DNA from 4 places in the Jeotgalibacillus haloalkalitolerans genome. Region 3 is predicted to be linked to each of the others. Evidence: riboswitches for the same ligand, from Rfam matches in the RefSeq annotation. Region 3 holds a riboswitch; each other region holds the start of a gene.
The links. Region 3 has a riboswitch for S-adenosylmethionine ahead of UFB30_RS00415 (transporter substrate-binding domain-containing protein). Riboswitches for the same ligand answer to the same signal wherever they lie in the genome.
Positions count from the first base shown of each region.

Region 1: linked by a shared signal. The riboswitch ahead of UFB30_RS13505 (O-acetylhomoserine aminocarboxypropyltransferase/cysteine synthase family protein) and the one ahead of UFB30_RS00415 (transporter substrate-binding domain-containing protein) in region 3 are both predicted to bind S-adenosylmethionine.
Region 2: linked by a shared signal. The riboswitch ahead of metK (methionine adenosyltransferase) and the one ahead of UFB30_RS00415 (transporter substrate-binding domain-containing protein) in region 3 are both predicted to bind S-adenosylmethionine.
Region 4: linked by a shared signal. The riboswitch ahead of UFB30_RS10265 (L-cystine transporter) and the one ahead of UFB30_RS00415 (transporter substrate-binding domain-containing protein) in region 3 are both predicted to bind S-adenosylmethionine.

Region 1 is NZ_JAXQNN010000005.1:105,528-110,806, reverse strand. It holds gene UFB30_RS13520 (ABC transporter ATP-binding protein) at 1-865, shown strand, start outside; gene UFB30_RS13515 (hypothetical protein) at 837-1,577, shown strand; gene UFB30_RS13510 (hypothetical protein) at 1,574-2,314, shown strand; SAM riboswitch class I at 2,406-2,523, shown strand; gene UFB30_RS13505 (O-acetylhomoserine aminocarboxypropyltransferase/cysteine synthase family protein) at 2,639-3,940, shown strand; gene metX (homoserine O-acetyltransferase MetX) at 3,954-5,024, shown strand; gene UFB30_RS13495 (aliphatic sulfonate ABC transporter substrate-binding protein) at 5,077-5,279, shown strand, end outside.
Region 2 is NZ_JAXQNN010000002.1:963,600-968,878, forward strand. It holds gene UFB30_RS09865 (type IA DNA topoisomerase) at 1-879, opposite strand, end outside; gene metK (methionine adenosyltransferase) at 1,191-2,390, opposite strand; SAM riboswitch class I at 2,548-2,688, opposite strand; gene pckA (phosphoenolpyruvate carboxykinase (ATP)) at 3,051-4,643, shown strand; gene UFB30_RS09880 (DUF2584 family protein) at 4,740-4,982, opposite strand; gene UFB30_RS09885 (alpha/beta hydrolase family protein) at 4,988-5,279, opposite strand, start outside.
Region 3 is NZ_JAXQNN010000001.1:82,031-87,309, reverse strand. It holds gene mmuM (homocysteine S-methyltransferase) at 1-863, opposite strand, end outside; gene UFB30_RS00425 (amino acid ABC transporter ATP-binding protein) at 860-1,630, opposite strand; gene UFB30_RS00420 (amino acid ABC transporter permease) at 1,630-2,349, opposite strand; gene UFB30_RS00415 (transporter substrate-binding domain-containing protein) at 2,371-3,180, opposite strand; SAM riboswitch class I at 3,282-3,386, opposite strand; partial or broken gene UFB30_RS00410 (ferritin family protein) at 3,713-4,150, shown strand; gene UFB30_RS00405 (NAD(P)/FAD-dependent oxidoreductase) at 4,513-5,279, shown strand, end outside.
Region 4 is NZ_JAXQNN010000003.1:47,539-52,817, forward strand. It holds gene UFB30_RS10260 (hypothetical protein) at 1-498, shown strand, start outside; gene UFB30_RS10265 (L-cystine transporter) at 734-2,122, opposite strand; SAM riboswitch class I at 2,204-2,307, opposite strand; gene UFB30_RS10270 (hypothetical protein) at 2,618-2,938, opposite strand; gene UFB30_RS10275 (CotY/CotZ family spore coat protein) at 3,177-3,758, opposite strand; gene UFB30_RS10280 (acyl-CoA dehydrogenase) at 4,122-5,279, shown strand, end outside.

The DNA.
Region 1 (5,279 bases), on a different contig from region 3:
AAACGGTGCCGGTGTAAAAGATGCGGACTTTATCATTCAGGAAAATACGATTACCGGCATTGTCGGAAGAAACGGGTCTGGTAAAACAACGCTCATGAAAACGATCGCCGGTTATTTAAAAAAGACAGGCGGGGACATCAGTGTGTTCGGTGAAAAGCCCTTTAACAGCCTGAAGGTATCTGCCAACAGTATGTATCTTGATGAATACACTGTTTTCTCGAATGCGCTGACGACGAAAGACATTTTGCATCACCACAGCCGTTTTTATCCGAACTGGGACGCAGAGCTTGCACAGCGTCTTGCGGAGTATTTTGCCTTACCCATGAATGTTGGAACGGATTATCTGTCTAAGGGACAGAAAAATACGTTTTTCGGAATCCTTGGTCTTGCAGCACGCTGTCCGCTGACGATATTTGATGAGCCGACAACCGGCATGGATGCCTCAGTCAGAAAAGATTTTTACCGGGCACTGCTGAAGGATTATCTTGCACATCCGAGAACGATTCTGATTTCAAGTCACCACCTTGATGAAATTGATGAATTGATTGAAGATCTGCTGCTGATTGATGGGGGACGTTCGGTTCTGCATCTCCCGATCGAAGAAGTAAAAGAGTATGCGATGGCTGTCACCGGCCCGACTGTTCAGGTTAAAAGCTGGTCAGATCAGCAGGAAGTGATTGCCCGTCTTGAAGAAAAAAGCGGATTCTCAACAGTGGTTGTGAAAAATCATTTTACTGCGGCTGAGAAAGCAGCTGCGCGTGATCTTAGATTTTCGCCGGTGTCTGCGAGTGATTTGTGTGTGTATATGACGAGAAGAAATACAGGGGGGATTGATGATGTCTTTAGCAACAGTCAGCACGGGTGATGTGATCCGGCAGCAAGTGATTTATAAATGGTATTCCTATACGTATCTGCTGCGCAGTCTTGTTCTTCTGCAGGTGATCGGGATTATATTCTCTGCGATTGGATCTGGAGGAATGGCGACGACTAATGATTTGTTTTCGATTGAAGTGTCAACCTACTCGACGAATACTGTTTTTGCTTTCACGATATTCTGGATGTTCGTTACGCCGGCTATGCTCACTGCTAAAAACTATTTGTATGAAGATTTCTCATTTGTTACAAACCGTTTCATTTCTCAGGTTTCCAATGCAATTCTGTTTGCTTCTGTTGTCTTGATTGCTGCCATTTTTACTGTATTGAGCAGCTATCTGATTTATCTCATTATGTTATTGGTACGTCCGGCAGAGTATTTTCCCGGGCTTTCAACGGTAGGGTCACCCGGGGAACTGTTCATTGCAGGTGCCGGTATGTTCGGGTATTACTTAATGGCTGTTGCGCTTGGGTATCTGTTTGGAACATTATTGAAGATCAGTAAGCTGTTTTTTGCACTGATCCCGGCAATCATATTTGTTCCGAACATCCTGCAAAACTACGTTCTATTTGAATTCGCTCATCTCTTTTATGTTCAGGAAAGCTCACTGCTGATTTTTCTGGTAAAAGCACTTTTTACTGCAGTCATATTGTATGGTCTGGCAGTAGCGCTGACCAATAATAGTGAGGTGAGAGAAATATGATGTTCCTTGTTCAAATACTTCCAATCGCACTCGTTTTACTGATTTTCACACTCTTTTGGAGAAGAAGAGAGCAGCAATTAAAGCCCAAAAAACAAAGAATATTTACTGGGAAGCTGTTGCGTACCCGACTGATCTATATCATCTATTCCGGCGTTCTCTTGGTTGCTATGGCTGCATATTATATTTTACCGGTATCAGCTGATGACACGAATGCCATGTCAGAAGCGGAACCATCAGACTATTACTTTGACCTGTATGGACCCGCTCAGCAAAACAGGTTTGATGATATTGCGCCTGAATTTCTGGTGGAACAAAAGCAGTATGATTTTTCAATGGACCGGCTGATTATTCCTGCGCCAGGTTATGGGTCGTCTTATGGAGATGTGCTAATTGCTGTTACAAAAGATGAAGAGGTTGACCGTGAAATTCTGATTGACATTTATGAAACACCTGTCGTATTAAATGGTTATGACATTACGGAAACCATCAAAAGAGCAGAAGTGTCAATTGCCGCTGGTACAGTGAATGTAGAAAACTCATTTCACACCAACAGGCTTCAGTTCAATCAGTTTAATCCACCGGTTGCCGCACAGCAATTCATGAAAGGGGAGCGTGCGGACCTGGCTTCAGGCTTAAATTATTCGAGTGGCATGAGTGTCATCCATCTGCGGGTTCCGGCACACATAGAAATTCAGTCCGATCCAGAAGCAGAGGTAATAGAATTCAAAGCCCAATAAAATAAATATTCAGAAAAAGGTTGACTTCCTTTTTCAGACTCTTTATAATCCTCAACAAGAGCAAACACAACATGTACTTACAACTTTATAACTCTTATCCAGAGTGGCGGAGGGACTAGGCCCTGCGATGCCCGGCAACCAACGTATCAAATCCTGATACGGAAAGGTGCTAATTCCTACAGACCCTGAAAAGGTCTGAAAGATAAGAGGAGGATATATAACCCTCTTCTTATGAAGGGGGTTTTTGTTTTCCCCTTTCACCTTCATCCAGTTACAACTTCACTGTAAAAAAATCCATCAACTCACTAAAGGAGAGATTCATTCATGACCAACAATCAGCCGCAATACAATATTGAGACGCTATTACTTCACGGTGCAACAGAATCAGATCCGACTACGAATTCAAGAGCAATCCCGATCTATCAGACAACGTCTTACACGTTTGACAGCGCTGAGCATGCGCAGAATTTATTCTCACTTGCTGAAGAAGGAAATATCTATACACGAATCGGAAACCCGACAGTCGCTGCTTTTGAAAATAGAATCGCGCTGTTAGAAGGCGGAGTCGGTGCTGTGGCAACAGCTTCCGGCATGGCGGCAATCACTTATGCAGTACTGAACCTTGCAGGCGCAGGAGATGAAATTGTCGCTGCTGCAAATCTTTATGGCGGCACTTACAACCTTTTCGCCCAGACGTTGCCGAGATACGGTGTGAATGTAAAATTTGTTGACGGGACAGACCCGGAGAACTTCAGAAAAGCGATCGGTCCGAAAACGAAGGCTGTCTTTGCAGAAGTGATTGGAAACCCGAGTCTGCATGTACTTGATACAGAAGGAGTGGCAAAAGTCGCTCATGAAGAAGGCGTTCCGCTGATTGTTGACAGCACATTTGCAACGCCTTATCTGAACAAACCGATTGAACACGGGGCAGACATCGTTGTCCATTCAGCAACGAAATGGATCGGTGGACACGGCACAACGATTGGCGGTGTCGTTGTAGATGCAGGAACATTCAATTATGATAACGGACGCTTCCCGGATTTTACAACGCCTGACCCAAGCTATAACGGATTACGCTTTGTGGATCTTGAAGCAGCGGCATTTATCGCAAAGCTGCGGGTGAATCTGCTGCGTGATACAGGCGCATGCCTCAGCCCTCAAAATGCATTTTATTTATTGCAGGGACTTGAGACGCTGCATCTGAGAGTGGAGCGTCACGTGGAAAACGCGCTGAAAGTCGCTGAGTATCTGGATCAGCATCCTTCAGTTGACTGGGTGCAGTATCCGGGTCTTGAAAGCCACTCATCATATGAGGCGGCGAAAAAGTATCTGCCTAAAGGAGCCGGATCAATTATTGTATTTGGCATTAAGGGTGGACGCGAGGCAGGCAGAAAAGTGATTGATCATACGCAGCTCTGGTCACATGTTGCTAACGTTGGGGATGCGAAATCACTCATCATTCACCCGGCTTCAACAACACACGCACAGCTGACAGCTGCAGATCTTGAGGCAGCCGGCGTAAAGGAAGAGCAAATCAGATTATCAGTCGGTATTGAATCTGTTGAAGATTTAATTAACGATTTAAATCAGGCGATTGAAAAAGCGGCAGTACCAGCGCATTCGTAAGGGAGGAACCACCATGGGAGAGACATTAACTGAGAAGGTCATGCATCGTGAAGGGACAGTTAACATCGGTTCTTTGACACTTGAATCCGGAAAAGTGATAGATGATGTCTCTCTCCGCTATGAGCGGTCAGGAGATCCGTCATTACCTGTGATCCTGATCTGTCACGCGTTAACCGGGACGCACCAGTCAGTCGGAACGGAGCAGGATCCGGGCTGGTGGCGTGGATTTGCCGGTGAACATGCTTACATTGACTTAACAAAGTTTCAGGTGATTACATTTAACGTTCTTGGCGGCTGCAGCGGTTCTACAGGTCCAGATTCACTTAATCAAAACGGTGAAAAGTACCGCACAGCCTTTCCATTTATCACGGTAAAAGATATGGTGAACGCCCAGTATCACGCCTGTCTGAAGCTTGGAATCACAAGCCTGCACGGTGTCATAGGCGGGTCACTCGGCGGTATGCAGACACTTGAATGGTGCATCAGCTATCCTGATTTTATGGGAAAAGCAGTGCTCCTTGCAGCGACGCCATCATTAAGTGATTACGGGATAGCTTTCAACCGGATCGGAATTCATGCGATTGAAAATGACCCGGCCTGGAACAACGGCTTGTATGAAAATGCCTCTGACGTAAAAGGGTTTGAGGTTGCCAGAATGGTCGGTCTTGTCACTTACAGAAGTCCCTACCTGTTTACAGGCAGATTCAACAGAGAAGAAAAAGAAGTGGAAGAAAAGCAGCCATTTTATCAGGTGGAATCCTATTTAAAATACCAGGGTGAAAAAATCACGAAACGGTTTGACCCGAACAGCTATTTGACACTTTTATATGCGATGAATCATCACGATATCAGCAGGTATCACGGCAGTATTCAGGAAGCAGCCGGGAAGATTAAGTCAAAGCTGCTTGGCATTGGATTTAAGGGGGATCTGCTATACCCGCCGAACGTAATTGAACAGTTTATCAGCTATGTACCTGAAGCTGACTTTCATGAAGTCGATACAGATTTTGGTCATGACGGCTTCCTCGTTGAATTTGAAAAATGGGGGGAGCTCGTCAAATATCATTTTGAAACTGGACAGTAAAAGCTGTCCGTTTCTTTTAAACATAATTCTGAGTAAACAGGGAGGAATATAAATGAATAAATTAAGTGCACTTATCTTATCATCAGCGGCAATCGGGGTCCTCGCTGGATGCTCAGCAAACGCCAGTTCAGATGAACAGCCGGAAAAAATTACGCTTGATTATGCTTATTATTCACCAACGAGCCTTGTACTGAAAGAGCAGGGACTGGTAGAAGAAGCACTGAAGGATGAAGGAATTGAAGTGGAGTGGGTACT
Region 2 (5,279 bases), on a different contig from region 3:
TGCCTGCAGTGATGACAGACTGTGCAGACTCGGCGCCTGCATCTTCTTCAGCTTTTTCTCCGCTTTTACGACTGTCCCTTTAGTTTCAGCATTATTTTCGATCCCATGCTGCTTCAGCGTATCTTCTGCTTCTTCTCTCTTTTTAAAAGTGGTTTTATGCTTTGTCTGAAAAGCCTTTCCACTCTCTTTATGGTCCGCAATCAGCTGAAAGAACGGTTCAGGCTTAAAGTTTTCAATCTCATGCTGCCTCTGCCAGATCATATATAAAGTCGGCGTCTGAACACGCCCGAGACTGAATGGACCATCTACCCCTTTTTCCTGTAAAAGCAATGTGTAAAGCCTTGAGATATTCATTCCGACCAGCCAGTCACTGACCTGTCTCGTCTGCGCTTCATCATATAGTGAAAGATAATCTTCACCATTACGCAGCTCCTGAAACCCTTTTCTGATCACATCTTTTTCAAGCGAGTTAATCCATAAACGCTTTGTCGGCTTATGCATCATTCCTGCCTGCTCAATAATGGACCTTGCAATATTCTCCCCTTCTCTGTCACTGTCAGTCGCTACAACAATCTGATCTGCTTTTCTGAGAAGTCCTTTGACAATATTGAATTGTGCACGCTTTGCGTATGGCACTGTAAACTTAAATTCTTCCGGAATCATCGGCAGCGTATCAAGCTTCCACCGCTTCCACTCAGGCTTGTACTTCTGAGGTTCCTCTAATGAAACTAAATGACCGAATCCCCATGTAATAGCCGCTCCGCCCGGGAACAATGGATCTTCAATATGAAAATAGCCATCTGTTTTTCTGGATGTGTGAAAAGCATCTGCATAGCTTTTTGCCTGTGAAGGTTTTTCTGCGAGAATGACTGTAAACAAAGGAATTCCTCCTAGTATTGGTCCGAAGCATCAATCGGGGATTTGTGTTCTTATCATATCATGGGACGGGTGAGATGGCGAACACTTATTCTGGGGTGTGGTTCGTGAGGGGAGGTTCGGAGAATGATTGTCGATGTTCGGAGATTACATGCCGGTGTTCAAAGAATAACAGGAGGTGTTCGGAGAAAAAACGGGGTGGTTCAAAGAATATCACGCCTTGTTCTTAGAAAAGTGAAATTTGACCTATGCCCAATCAACAAAAAATCCGGAATATATCACAAAAGATATATTCCGGACGGTTGTTATTAATATTATACGTTAGCGTCTTTCTTCAGCGCATCTGCTTTGTCTGTTCTTTCCCATGGAAGGTCAAGATCATTACGGCCGAAGTGTCCGTAAGCAGCTGTCTGCTTGTAGATCGGGCGGCGAAGGTCAAGCATTTTAATAATGCCTGCAGGACGAAGGTCAAAGTGATTACGGATCAGCTCAACCAGTGTATCCTCTTCCACTTTACCGGTACCGAACGTGTTAACAGAAATTGATACAGGCTGCGCTACGCCGATTGCGTATGCAAGCTGTACTTCACATTTATCAGCAAGGCCTGCTGCAACAATGTTCTTTGCAACATAACGTGCAGCATAAGCACCTGAACGGTCAACTTTAGTTGCATCCTTACCTGAGAATGCACCGCCGCCGTGGCGTGCATATCCACCGTAAGTATCTACGATGATCTTACGGCCAGTCAGACCAGCATCTCCCTGAGGTCCGCCGATTACAAAGCGTCCAGTCGGGTTGATGAAGTATTTAGTCTCTTCATCAATTAATTCTGCCGGTACCACGTGATTGATCACGTGCTCCTTCAGGTTACGCTGAATACGCTCAAGACTGACTTCCGGGTGGTGCTGTGTTGAAATAACAATTGTATCTACGCGAACCGGCTTGTCATTTTCATCATATTCAACTGTTACCTGTGTCTTACCATCAGGACGAAGGTAAGGAAGGATATCTTCTTTACGTACTTCAGTCAGACGGCGTGACAGTTTATGTGCAAGTGAAATTGGCAGTGGCATCAATTCAGCTGTTTCGTTATTTGCATAACCGAACATAAGCCCCTGGTCGCCGGCACCGATTGATTCGATTTCAGCGTCAGTCATTTGGCTTTCACGGTCTTCAAGCGCACGGTCAACTCCTGCAGCGATGTCAGGTGACTGCTCATCAATAGAAGTTAATACTGCACAAGTATCCGCATCAAAACCGTATTTAGCACGTGTATAACCGATTTCCTTGATCGTCTCACGCACGATCTTAGGGATATCTACATAAGTAGAAGTTGAGATTTCTCCCGCTACCAGAACAAGTCCGGTTGTAACAGAAGTTTCGCACGCCACGCGGGCATTCGGATCATCCTTCAGAATTGCATCAAGAATTGAATCAGAAATCTGATCACAGATTTTATCCGGATGTCCCTCAGTTACGGACTCGGATGTAAATAAACGACGTTTAACAGACATATAAGTCTCCTCCTTGTGAAGCAAATAGTCGACGGTACTCATTACCCTTAGAGATCGAACGTTAACCTACCAGATCATCCAAGTTTCGGCTAAAAATAAAAGAAACCTCTCCCCAATTACATGTTTGAGGAAAGGTTCATAATCAGTTCGCCTTTCACTCTTATCGTTCAAGACAAAAGTCTTGCTCCAGGTTAGCACCTTCGCTCTAAATTGTTGGACCGCAAAAGCATCATGCTTTTTTGCAGAGCAGGTTGCTGGGTTTCATAGGGCCTGTCCCTCCACCAGCTCGGGATAAGAGTATCCGTTCAAAAAACTATCATACGGAAATGCATGTCCAATGTCAATCATAATATACAATTATAGATAATAAGTTAGTTTCTACATAAATGTATCTTAGTATCAGCAGCGTTGATCGCAGTGGAAGGCGGCGACTCCGGGACGATTAGTTGGAAGCTGAGACCCCGCAGCCGTAGGCGAGGAGGCTCAGCAACAACCGTCCGGAAAGCGTCCGCCTGAAACGGAGATCAGACGCCAAAATTCTAAATCCAAACAATTTAAGAATTTTTAACGAAATCACCAATTAGTATAGACTATTAATTTGAATGTGTTATACTAATTTCGAACAAAGGTGAATGACTTACTGAAAAGGTGGGAGATAACATGACAACAATCCGAAACACTTCAGAATTAAAAGAACTATTAATGAGCGAACGCGTGAATAAAAACCTTTCTGTACCTCAATTAGTGGAAAAAGTATTAATGAGAGAAGAAGGTACATTAACTTCTACCGGTGCTGTGAAAGCAGAAACCGGAACTTATACAGGCCGCTCACCTAAAGATAAATTTATTGTAGATGAGCCTTCTGTGCGCGACAAAATTGACTGGGGTAAAGTCAATCAGCCGATCTCTGAGGATTCATTTGACCGTTTATATACAAAAGTGCTGAATCACCTCGGTGAAAAAGAAGAAGTATTTGTGTTTGAAGGATTTGCAGGAGCTGACGCTGCTTCCCGCCTTCCGATCCGTGTCGTAAATGAGCGTGCATGGCATAACCTTTTTGCTCACCAGCTGTTTATCAGACCTGAAAAAGGTGAAGCCTGGACCAGCCAAAATGAGTCGCCATTTACAATTTTATCGGCTCCATCATTAAAAGCAGATCCTCAAACAGATGGAACGAATTCAGAAACGTTTATCGTTGTATCGTTTGAACAGAGAACGATTTTAATTGGCGGAACTGAATATGCAGGTGAGATGAAAAAATCAATATTCTCAGTCATGAATTACCTGCTGCCTCAAAATGATATCCTGCCGATGCACTGTTCTGCAAATGTTGGTGCTGAAGGCGATGTTGCATTGTTCTTCGGACTTTCAGGAACTGGTAAAACAACGCTGTCTGCAGATGCTGACCGTAAGCTCATTGGGGATGATGAGCACGGCTGGTCTGATAATGGCGTATTCAATATTGAAGGCGGATGCTACGCGAAATGTATTAACCTTTCACAGGAAAAGGAGCCACAGATCTTTGATGCAATCCGCTTTGGTTCAGTACTTGAAAATGTTGTACTTGACCCTGAAACACATGAAGCGGACTATGATGATTCATCACTGACTGAAAATACACGTGCAGCCTATCCACTGCAGGCGATGAGAAATATCGTGGATCCGAGCAGAGCCGGTCACCCGAATACGATTGTATTCCTGACTGCTGATGCATTTGGCGTATTGCCTCCAATCGCCAAACTGACAAAAGAACAGGCGATGTACCACTTCCTGAGCGGCTATACATCTAAGCTTGCAGGTACTGAAAGAGGTATTACTGAACCGGAAGCAACGTTCTCAACGTGCTTCGGATCTCCTTTCCTGCCACTTGAGCCGACAGTATACGCTGAAATGCTCGGTAAAAAGCTTGAAGAGCACGATGCTGAAGTATACCTAGTGAATACAGGATGGACTGGCGGAGCATATGGCACTGGTTCTCGTATGAAGCTTGCCTACACAAGAGCCATGGTCAGAGCTGCACTACACGGTGAACTGGCAAACGCTGAAACAGCTAAGAATGGGCTGTTCGGACTTGAAACACCGCTTCACGTACCTGGTGTGCCTGATGATGTGCTGCAGCCACGATTTGCATGGAAGAATGAAAGTGAATACGAAGAAAAAGCGATGGAACTTGCAATGAAATTTAAAGAGAACTTTAAGAAGTTCACAAGCGTGGATGAGCGAATCGCCAAACTTGGTGGTCCAGTCGTATAATTCAAAAAAGATGAGACACTTTTGTCTCATCTTTTTTTATTCGTTTCACTGCGCTTCACTATGATATCTTTTATTTAATTCGCATTATAATAATAATTAGTTTGTAGACTCCAATGACTTCATTTCAAAATAAATGGTTGTCTTCTGACCGGTCCACTCTAATTTATAGATTTCCGCAACTCCGCGGACTTCACCTGCAATTGAGTTTTTCACTTCCAGTGGAATATGCATTGGGTACAGCCTGTACTCATCTTTCACCAGCTTGAAAAAGTTATTTTCAATTCTCTCTTCTCTTCCTTTTGTCACAATCATCGTGTTTAATTCCAACGGCATGCCCATGAGATTCAGCTCCTTTGTTTTTTCATCCAGTCTGTGAGTTTCTTTACTGTCGCAATGTTATCAAGCGGTGGAAATGCATGATGAAAATCCGGATAATACCAGCTCTCCACCTTTTTATGATGCTCTTTCAGCTTTTGTTCCAACTGATAAGCGTGCTCCGGTGAAACATTATCATCCAGCTCCCCGTGAATAATCAGCACAGGGCAGTTTATTTTCTCAATTTCATTCAGCGGCGTACGCCAGTCGTAGGCTTCAGGTACTTTTGCCGGGGAACCGCCGATCACACGCTTCATCATC
Region 3 (5,279 bases):
ATGATCCGGGCACCTGCCTTATGCCACTTCTTTGCATCCTCTGCAAACTGATCTGACGAGGACTCTCCGCCCCATACTTTGGTGACTGCATTATACTTTTCACCGGAGTTCGGGTAGACAATCACAGGTTTTGCCGTCCGGCTTTTTACTTCATTAATCAGGGATTCAATCGTCTCAGGTGCTGAGCAGTTAATGCCGACTGCAGCCACCTGCTCCTGCTCATTCAGCCACTCTGCACAGTCAGCGATTTTTTCACCATTGCTGTTATGTATTAGGTCCTTTGCGCTGAAGCTGATCCATGCAGTCACTTCAGGGAATTCGCTCAACACTTCCACAATGGCTTTCGCTTCCTCAAGGCACGGAATCGTTTCGCACGCTAACAGATCCGTTCCTGCTTCAACTAACACTTTGATCCTTCCTTTGTGAAAGGCAACCAGTTCATCAAAGCCTGCAGCGTAATCTCCGCGGTATTCAGATCCGTCTGAAAGAAAAGCGCCATATGGACCGACTGAGGCTGCGACTAAAGGCTTTGGACGACCCGGCTGCCCAGCCCAGAATTCATCGCGGGCTTCTGCTGCAAGCTGGACTGATTTCGTGATCAGGCTGACTGCTTCTTTCTCAGACAGTCCTCTTTGCTGATACCCTTCAATGGTTGCCTGATAGCTGGCAGTGATCGCACAGTCAGCGCCTGCCTCAAAATAATCAAGGTGAACCTTTTTAATCAGCTCCGGATTTTCCAGCAGAATTTTTGCTGACCATAGCTGGTCGTTCAGGTCGCATCCATAGCCCTCAAGCTCAGTTGCGAGTGCGCCATCAAGAATGATGATGGGATAGTCATTCAATATATTTTCAATCGGGTTCACGCCAAATCATCCTTTCTGTCTTCCTGCTGTTCAGAACGCTTTGACCGCTTTAAAAATTGCTTCGTTCTTTCCTTTTTCGCATGGTTAAACAGCTGATCAGGTGTTCCTTCTTCTACAATCAGCCCGTCCTCCATGAAGATCACCCTGTCTGAGATTTCACGCGCAAACTGAAGCTCGTGCGTCACAATGAGCATCGTTTTTCCTTCTTCAGCCACGCTCTTAATCGTTGCCAGCACACCGTCCACAAGCTCAGGGTCCAGAGAGGACGTTGGTTCATCAAACAACAGGACTTTCGGGTTAAGTGCCATCGCACGGGCAATGCCGACCCGCTGCTGCTGACCACCGGAGAGCTGCGCCGGATAATGATCGAGCCGGTTGGATAGACCGACCTTTTCAAGAATCTCAAGACTTGTCTCTTTCGCCTGCTCCTTCTTCAGCTGCTTCACGCTTGTTAAGCCGACCATTACGTTTTGCAGTACAGTCAGGTTTTTAAACAGGTTGTACTGCTGAAAAACCATGCCGGTTGCCGTTCTTAAAGCCAGGATATCTGACCTCCCTGCCGACTCAGCGTCTACTTTTTTACCAGCAAGCTCAACGGTTCCGGTAGTTGGCTGCTCAAGAAAGTTGATGCATCTTAACAGCGTTGATTTCCCAGACCCACTCGGTCCTAAAATCGATACGACTTCTCCTTCACGGATGTCCAGGTCAATCCCCTTCAGCACATGCTGGCTGTCATAATACTTATGAATATTTTCAAGTTTAATCATCACGCAATCCCTCTTTCATATCTGCGGGCCCGCTTTTCGAGTCTGACCAGCAGCCGCTCTACAACGATACAGAGAATCCAGTAGACAATTGACACAGCGATATACACCTCAAAAAACGCCAGCCCGCGTGAGCCGAGAATTTTTGCCTGCCCCATCACGTCCACGACACCAATAATGAATACAAGGGACGTATCCTTGATGGTGCTGATGAACATGTTTCCAAGGTTCGGGATCGCGACGGTTAAAGCCTGCGGGAAAATGATTTTCGTCATCATCTGCACCGGGCTCATCCCGATTGCTTTTGCCGCTTCAAACTGACCGCGGTCCACTGACTCAATCGCAGACCGGATCGTCTCAGACAGATAAGCCCCAAGGTTAATTGAAAACGCCAGCAACGCATAGACTTCAGGCGATATACTGTTCACATCTGCTGATAAAAGCACGCCGTATTCAATCTGCAGATAATAAATTACTTTCGGTATCCCGTAAAACACAAGATAGATCTGTACGAGTAGAGGCGTTCCCCTGATAAATGAGACGTAGATTGACGTAATCACGCTCAGTACAGGCACCTTATAGATTTTAATTAATGCCGTCACAAGCCCGATGATCAGGCTGATCACCATCGAGCCCACAGCGATGCCAATCGTAATCGGCAGACGCGACAGGATCGCGGGATAGCTCTCTATGATAAAGCTGATATCCAGTAAATTTTCCATTCTCTCTTACCCTCCGGACGCTTATTCAGGAATGTATTCTCCGCCTGTCCATTTCCGTGACAGTTCAGCTAATGTTCCGTCCTGCTTCAGCTGCTTGAGAATCGGGTCAATTAACGCCTTCAGCTCCTCGCCCTTTTCACCGTGCTTCAGCACAATGCCCATCTGATCATTCACAAGAGACTGCCCGACGATCTCAACGCCCAGCTCATTTTTCTCAAGCACTTTATTCATCATAATCGGGTCATTCACATAAGCATCCACGCGTTCATTCTGCACGTCCTGTAACACCTCAGCAGGCGTTCCGCTTTCACTGTACGTTAACTCTATCGGAGTATCCGCTGTCTCGTTATACTCTTCAAGCAGCAATGTATAGGAATCACCCGCAAGCGCACCCACCTTCTTCCCTTCAAGGTCCTCAATCGTCTGAATATCCTCTCTGCCTTCCTTTACAGCAATCACCGTTTCAGCTGCAAAGTAGGATTCATCTGTAAATAAATACTTCTCCTCACGCTCAGGTGTTTTGGCTATCTGATCGGCAACCGCCTGAATTTTATTCGATTCAAGCGAAAGAAACATACTGTCCCACGGAACCGCCGTGAACTCAAACGTATAGCCATCCAGCTTTTCATCGATGGCCTTCACCACATCAACGTCATAGCCTGTCAGCTCATTGTTGTCATTTGCAAATGCAAATGGCGGATAATCATTCTGCGTCCCGACGATAATGACCTCATCGCCGTTTGCCGCCGTTGTTTCATCTGAAGAACAGCCGCTTAAAGCAACGGCCCCAGTCAGTAAAAATAGTGATAAAAATAAAGGTTGTCTTTTCATGATGTACGCTCCTTTTATGTATGTAGTGTGAATTTAATTGATATGTCAGCCTGATAAACACAAAAAAAACCACTTCCAATAAGAAAGAGGTTTTAATCTGCTTCTTATCTCTCAGAATGACAACATTCTGCAGGAATTAGCACCTCTCATAACATGATGGTTGCTGGACGTCACAGGGCCTGTCCCTCAGTCTCTCTGGATAAGTTATTAAGTTTTTTGATATGTACGATCGTATTGGACAACCGGCCTGCTGTCAAACAATTTTTTCAACATTTTGCTATTTACTCTCACATTTACTGAATTAGGAATACGTTTTCATTTCTTTTATATCAGCACTGTTTAACTTTTGCTTTTTCACAAAAAAAAAAATTTAATTGCTTACTCTAAACATTCACTGAGTCCTCTATTTTTTATGTACATGTCCATCGCGTCGAACTGTCACTTTCTTCTTCAGAAACCCTGATTTTACACACCAGCTTCACGACTACGAATAGAATAACTTAACATTAAAAAGAAGGTGACACATATGTATAGACAATTTGAAAACTATGGCGCGATCGGGGCATTAAATGCAGCTTCATTATCCCTGCCTCAAATGCTCACTTATGCCCTTCAGGATGAGTATCTGGCGCAGGCAAGATACAATAACATCATTGGAACCTTTGGTGACATCAGAACGTTTGTACAGATCCGGGCGGCTGAAATGAGACATATCATAGCGTTACTGCCACTGTTCGAGCGATACCAGGTCCCATTACCAGTGGATGAATCCCAAAATTTTATCACAACGCCTGAAAGTGTGAAGGCTGCATTCGCATCAGGTGTTCAATGGGAAATCGATAATATTGCGATGTACGACAGGTTCTTATCATTTAACATCCCGAATGATGTAAGATTCGTTTTTACTCAGCTGCGTAATGCTTCTTTGAATCATTTAGCCGCATTTGAAAGAGGCTTGGCCAGAGGCTGATTTCACAAGGAAGCATCCTTAAAAATGAATATATATCCTAATTATAACATTTTATTAACATTTACACTTAGTTAAAGTTGGCTGTTGATTTCCGCTCCAGGGGGACGCTTTCCGTGGCCGGGCGCTGAGCCATCAGGCTTCGCCGTGATCGTCTCACCTGTCCCTTCCTGCCACAGGAGTCGCCCCCTTTCACTCCAATCAACAGCTGTGCAGAAACAACAATGAACTTTAACAAAGCGAATATTTAAATAAAACTCAGCCAAAAGCTCCTGAATTTTTCCCACGCTATTGCAGATGCTCAGCATATCCGGCAGAAATCCGGGCATGATAACCTTATCTATTCTATTTTTGGGAGGATTCACATGAAACGTCAAACCGGTACCTATTACTGGCCGACCACCTTTCCAGATGCTCCGGCTTATCCGCTATTGGAAACAGATCTGTCCTGTGATGTGCTGATTGTTGGTGGTGGCAGCTCGGGTGCACAGTGCGCATATTATCTGGCTGATCATGACCTGGATACTGTAGTCATCGAAAAGTCAAGGATCGCAAGCGGCAGCACTGCAACAAATACAGCCCTCCTTCAGTATTCCGGGGAGAAGATGTTCACGCGCCTGGTCAATACCTTTGGAGAAGAGTATATTGCGAGACATCTGCAGCTGTTAAAAGAGGCGATTAATGAGATAGAAGCAGCCTCAAAAAGCAGTTCAATCGACTGCGAATTCACCAGAAGAGATACCCTTTATTCCGCCAGCTGTCCCGAAGACGTGGACAAGCTGAGGAAGGAATATAAATATTTAAAGCAGCATGACTGTGAAGTGACTTTTTTAGAAAAAGATGAGATTGAAGCGAAGTATCCTTTCAGCCGGGAAGCTGCGATTTATTCTTACAATGACGGGGAAATTAATCCGTTCACCTATACGCATGCGCTTTTCGAGGAGGCGGTCGCTCAAGGGGTTCGTGTATATGAACATACTGAAATGAACGGACAGCACTTCGATCAGGAAAGCGGCCATATGATTGTGACGACCAAGAACGGCTATGCCATTGAGGCGCGTCGCGTGATCTTTGCCGCGGGGTATGAGGGCTTGGATATCAAAAATGAGAAGAAAGCTTCTTTTGAAAGTAC
Region 4 (5,279 bases), on a different contig from region 3:
CAATCTGTGGAAGTGGACAAGGGGTTACTAAATGTAGAACTGACACTTCCAGCTTCAATGTTTGAAGGTCAAGATATTGACCAGCTTATCGCTGAGGCAAAAGAAGATGGTGCAAAAGATGTAACGAAAAATGATGACGGTTCTTTAACCTATAAAATGTCTAAATCAGATCATAAGGAAATGATGCAGGAAATCGAAGCTGGTATGGAAGAGTCACTGAATGAGCTCATTACAGGTGAAGATTTTGTTTCGATCAAAGATATATCTCATAATGACTCTTTTGACGAATTTACTGTAACTGTTGAGAAGGAAGCTTTTGAAAATAGCTTTGATGGATTTGGTATTTTGACTTTAGGAATGACAGGAATGATTTATCAGGTGTATGACGGAGAGGACATTGACTCAGCCAAAGTTACGGTTTCTATTGTAGACGAAGCTACTGGGGAAGAATTTGATAAGTATGTTTATCCTGATGATATGGAAGATATCGAAGGCTAATTATAGTCAGATGTTAGTCTGGACATTATCAAATCAATTGAAATAAACAAAACGACCTTGAAAAGTGCAATGCTTTTCAAGGTCGTTTTAAATGTTAACGATCTGCAGTAAATATATCTTGGGTACGGAGACTTCCTTTGCGTAAAAACATAGAAGTCCATAGCCGACTTGTAATTAGTGGATATGTGACATAAATCAAAGAGCAAGCATAAGCATTGCTTTTAATTCGCTATCTCTAAGCCTCCACACTAACCCGCGTAGACCGGTCATTATACAGATCCACATCTAACTCATTCGTCACCTTACTCGTCAACACCCCGGCAGTCATACTGCCACTCACATTCACAGCGGTTCTTCCCATATCAATCAATGGTTCAATGGAAATCAACAGACCCGCTAAGCCGATCGGAAGGTTCAGGGCTGACAGGACAAGGATTGCAGCAAAGGTTGCGCCGCCTCCAACGCCTGCAACACCAAAGGAACTGATTGCCACAACGGCGATGACCGTTAATATAAACGACGGTGTTAGAGGATTGATTCCGACGGTTGGCGCAATCATGATCGCGAGCATGGCAGGATAAACACCTGCACAGCCGTTTTGCCCGATAGATAATCCAAATGAGCCGGCAAAATTAGCCGTCCCATCTTTTACACCTAAATTCTGCTGAGTCCGGATGTTCATCGGCAGAGCACCGGCACTTGTGCGCGTTGTAAACGCAAAAGCGAGAACAGGAAATGCTTTTTTGACAAACGTAACTGGGTTTAGGCCTGAGATTGTCAGCAGGATCAAGTGAATAATAAAGACCACACCGAGTGCAACGTACGAAGCAATCACAAATTTGCCGAGATTGACTATGGCATCAAAGTTTGTTGTGGCGACCGTTCTCGCCATGACCGCAAGCACACCATAAGGCGTTAATCTTAAAATTAATGTCACAACGCGCATGACGATCGCATAAAGAGAGTCGACAATCTTAGAAAATAATTCTGCCTGTTCCGGCTGTTTTCTTCTGACACCAAGGAACGCCAGACCAAGAAAAGCTGCGAAAATGACAACTGAAATCGTGGAAGTCGGGCGTGCACCTGTGAAGTCCAGGAAAACATTTGACGGAACTAAAGCAAGGATTTGCTGCGGAAATGTTACATCCTCTACTGTGCCATACGTTTCTTCTAATGAAGCAGCGCGTCCTGTTTCCGCTTCACCCTGTTCGATTTGAATCGCTTCAAGGTTAAAACCAGCAGTAGTTGCAATCCCGACAGCAGCTGCAATCGCAGTCGTTCCAACCAAAATCCCGATAATGAGTGCGCTGATTTTTCCGATATTCTTTGTTAAAGTCAGCTTCGTAAAAGCCGCAAGAATTGAAATGAAAACCAGCGGGATCGCGATCATCTGTAACAGCCTGATGTAAGAACCGCCAATCAAATTAAACCAATCAGCCGTCGTCGTAATAACGGCAGAATCGGATGGATAGATCCATTGCAATGCAAATCCAAGGATAATCCCGAATGCCAAACCAAGTAAAACCCTTTTCGAAAATGATACGTGCTTCTTTTTAAGAACGTAAAGAAAAATAATGAGAGCAGCTAACACGAATAAATTGACACTAACTAAAAAAATGTCCACAAAACTTCCTCCTCTAAATGAATTTTAAACATAAAAAACTTCCAGTCAGAAAAATAAACTGGAAGAAAAAACATCAATCCAGTCTTATCTATCAAGAAACACTTGCTGGAATTGGCACAGTACTGATGAGTCAGTCTGCTGCCGAGGTGTCATTGGGCCAGTCCCTCAACCTCTCTTGATAAGACGATTTATTGAGTTTATGAAGTATCCCGATAAAAATACTTGGTTTTTATATTAGCGAAACGCAGATGGACTGTCAATATTTATTTTTTCTGTCAAAGAATGCTGTTTGTGAAGTTGGGAAGGGGATACGTACACTGGTTTATATTCGTTTGAGGGCTGAAGTTCGAATTCCTTAGAAATAAGAAGGTGGAGGTATCACAAGTATATTCATCAATTTATTTTGTAGAACTGTAAATTGTAACGCCAGTTAGATAACTCTCGCATCATTTAACGTAATGATGCAGGAGTTATCTCTGTCACTTGAAACATATTTCAATTTGCTACTCTGTTTGATGAAGTAGCATTCATTCTTTTTTTCTGATCTTTACGCTCTAAAAATACTGGTAAGACATTCAGGATGATCGAAATAATTGTTAATACCCACAGTGCCCATTGAAAATTAACGACTTCCCTGACAGCTGACCAGTCTTCTCTTGCTACCTGCCCCGCTACAAAGCTGATCTCTGCACAAAGTGTGAGTGCTGTAAATGATAAGCCTGCAGCCATTGCGAGCTTATAATCCTTTCCTGCAGAAAACAAATAAATATTAATTAGTGTTGCTGCGATTGCAATAAAACCTAATATGATCCACATAACATTTCCCCCATAGATTTCTACTATTAAAATTTTCACTGGCAGGCGCATGATAAAAAACCTGTAAATAGTAAAAATAATTAATATTACCTTATCATAAATTCAATAACTGGAAGCAAATTTCCCAAAATGTATAATTTCTAAATAGAATTCAAAAAAAGCAGCAAAAAGATACTCGGTTGTATCCTTTTGCTGCCTCGCTCAAGTCCAAAGACCCTTAACGTTTAGTCCTCGTTTTTTAAACCCTGTCAAACTCAGATACAGATATAGGCGTGATTGGATCCAGACATACGATACCGCAGAAACAATTCAAGTCTACTGTCAGGCAGATGCCAGTTGCCTGCAGGTTTCTGATGCTGTCTCCAGGGAAGAAATCGCATATTGTTTTTGCTTTTCCATTTTCTTTTTCTTTTACTGATGCTGCAGGCGCACCCCCTCCCATCGGAACTGGAAGTAGTAATTCCAGCTGGACGCAGCACTTATCTTTTTCTCTGTCTTTATCTTTATCCACAAACTTTTTTGCCCGGAAGATAGGTGTTTCAACACACTTTAAAGCGGTCATTCCAGATCCGCCAACAGGTGATTTGTATACGCCACTTCCGATAAACGGTTTGCAATCTCCCTTGCAGTAAAGTGCGAAGGGAATAGTAGTAGGACCATTTCCATTCCCATTAGTCCCGATTGGTGATAGCAGTTTTCTGATTGCCTGGTCACATCCTGTTACACAGCACCCATTATTGTTAGCAGCTACCTCGTCCTGAATTCTCACAATCTCGTGAACAATACCACAGACACATGAATCTTTTTTTTCGCAACACATTTAAATCTCTCCTTTTCATAGTTGTTGTTGCATTAATATGTATATGAAAAGGAGTGACTTAATGCCTGTACAATAGCCTGATAGAAAAAAATAGACGAAATGATTTTAGAGTTTTATAGGAAAGGTGAAGGTGTATTGCCGGGCAAGTGTTCTTAAAATATATAAAGTTTTAATTTATGTAATGCTAGATTCTAAGGTATTAAAATTCTATAGATTTTCCACTAAATTAAGCCCTGCACCGTTTCAATCTCCTGGCTGGTGACAGAATCCCTCCCATTATTTAGTTGACTCCAATACCAAATCCGTTATACTAAAACCATACATACCGACCGGTTAGTTAGTAAAACAAAAGGGGATGGAAGTATGGATTTTTCTTATTCTGCTAAGGTGAAAGATCTTGAGAAAAAGCTCACTTCATTTATGGAGGAGCATGTGTATCCGAATGAAACGGTGTATGAGCGGCAGGTAAATGAAGGGGACAGCCGCTGGAGTAAGGTGCCGCCAATCATGGAAGAGCTGAAGGAGAAGGCAAAGGCTGAGGGGCTGTGGAATTTGTTTTTGCCTGAGAGTGAGTACGGGGCTGGCCTCAGCAATGTAGAGTACGCGCCGCTTTGTGAGATCATGGGGCGTTCGATGATTGGGCCAGAAGTGTTTAATTGTAATGCACCGGATACCGGGAACATGGAAGTGTTGGTGCGGTACGGAACAGAGGAGCAGAAGGAGAAGTGGCTGAAGCCGTTACTTGCCGGTGAGATCCGCTCGTGCTTTTCGATGACCGAGCCTGATGTAGCTTCATCTGATGCGACAAATATTGAAGCGCGGATTGAGCGGGACGGTGATGAGTATGTGATTAACGGCCGAAAGTGGTGGTCGTCGGGTGCCGGGGATCCAAGGTGCAAGATTGGCATTGTGATGGGGAAGACGGATCCCGGTGCTGATAAGTATGAGCAGCAGTCGATGATTCTCGTGCCGCTTGATACGCCGGGTGTGACGATTGAGCGGATGCTGCCGGTGTTTGGCTATGATCATGCGCCGCATGGCCACGGGGAGATTACGTTTGAAAATGTCAGAGTGCCTGCAGAGAATATGATTTTAGGTGAGGGAAAAGGATTTGCAATTGCGCAGGGACGGCTTGGACCGGGAAGAATTCATCATTGTATGAGGCTGATCGGTGCAGCGGAACGTGCGCTTGAGGAGTTATGTAAGCGTGTTGTGGACCGTCAAGCGTTTGACAAACCGCTTGCGAGTCAGGGCGTGATCCGTGAGTGGATTGCGGATTCGCGGATTGAGATTGAGCAGGCGAGACTGCTGACATTAAAGGCTGCTTATATGATGGATACAGTCGGCAATAAGGTGGCAAAAGCGGAGATTGCGATGATTAAAGTCGTGGCACCTTCAATGGCACTCAAGGTAATTGACCGGGCGATCCAGGCGCTTGGTGCAGCAGGTGTATCAGAGGACTTCCCGCTTGCAGCTCACTGGGCAAGTGCAAGAACGCTGAGGCTTGCGGATGGACCGGAT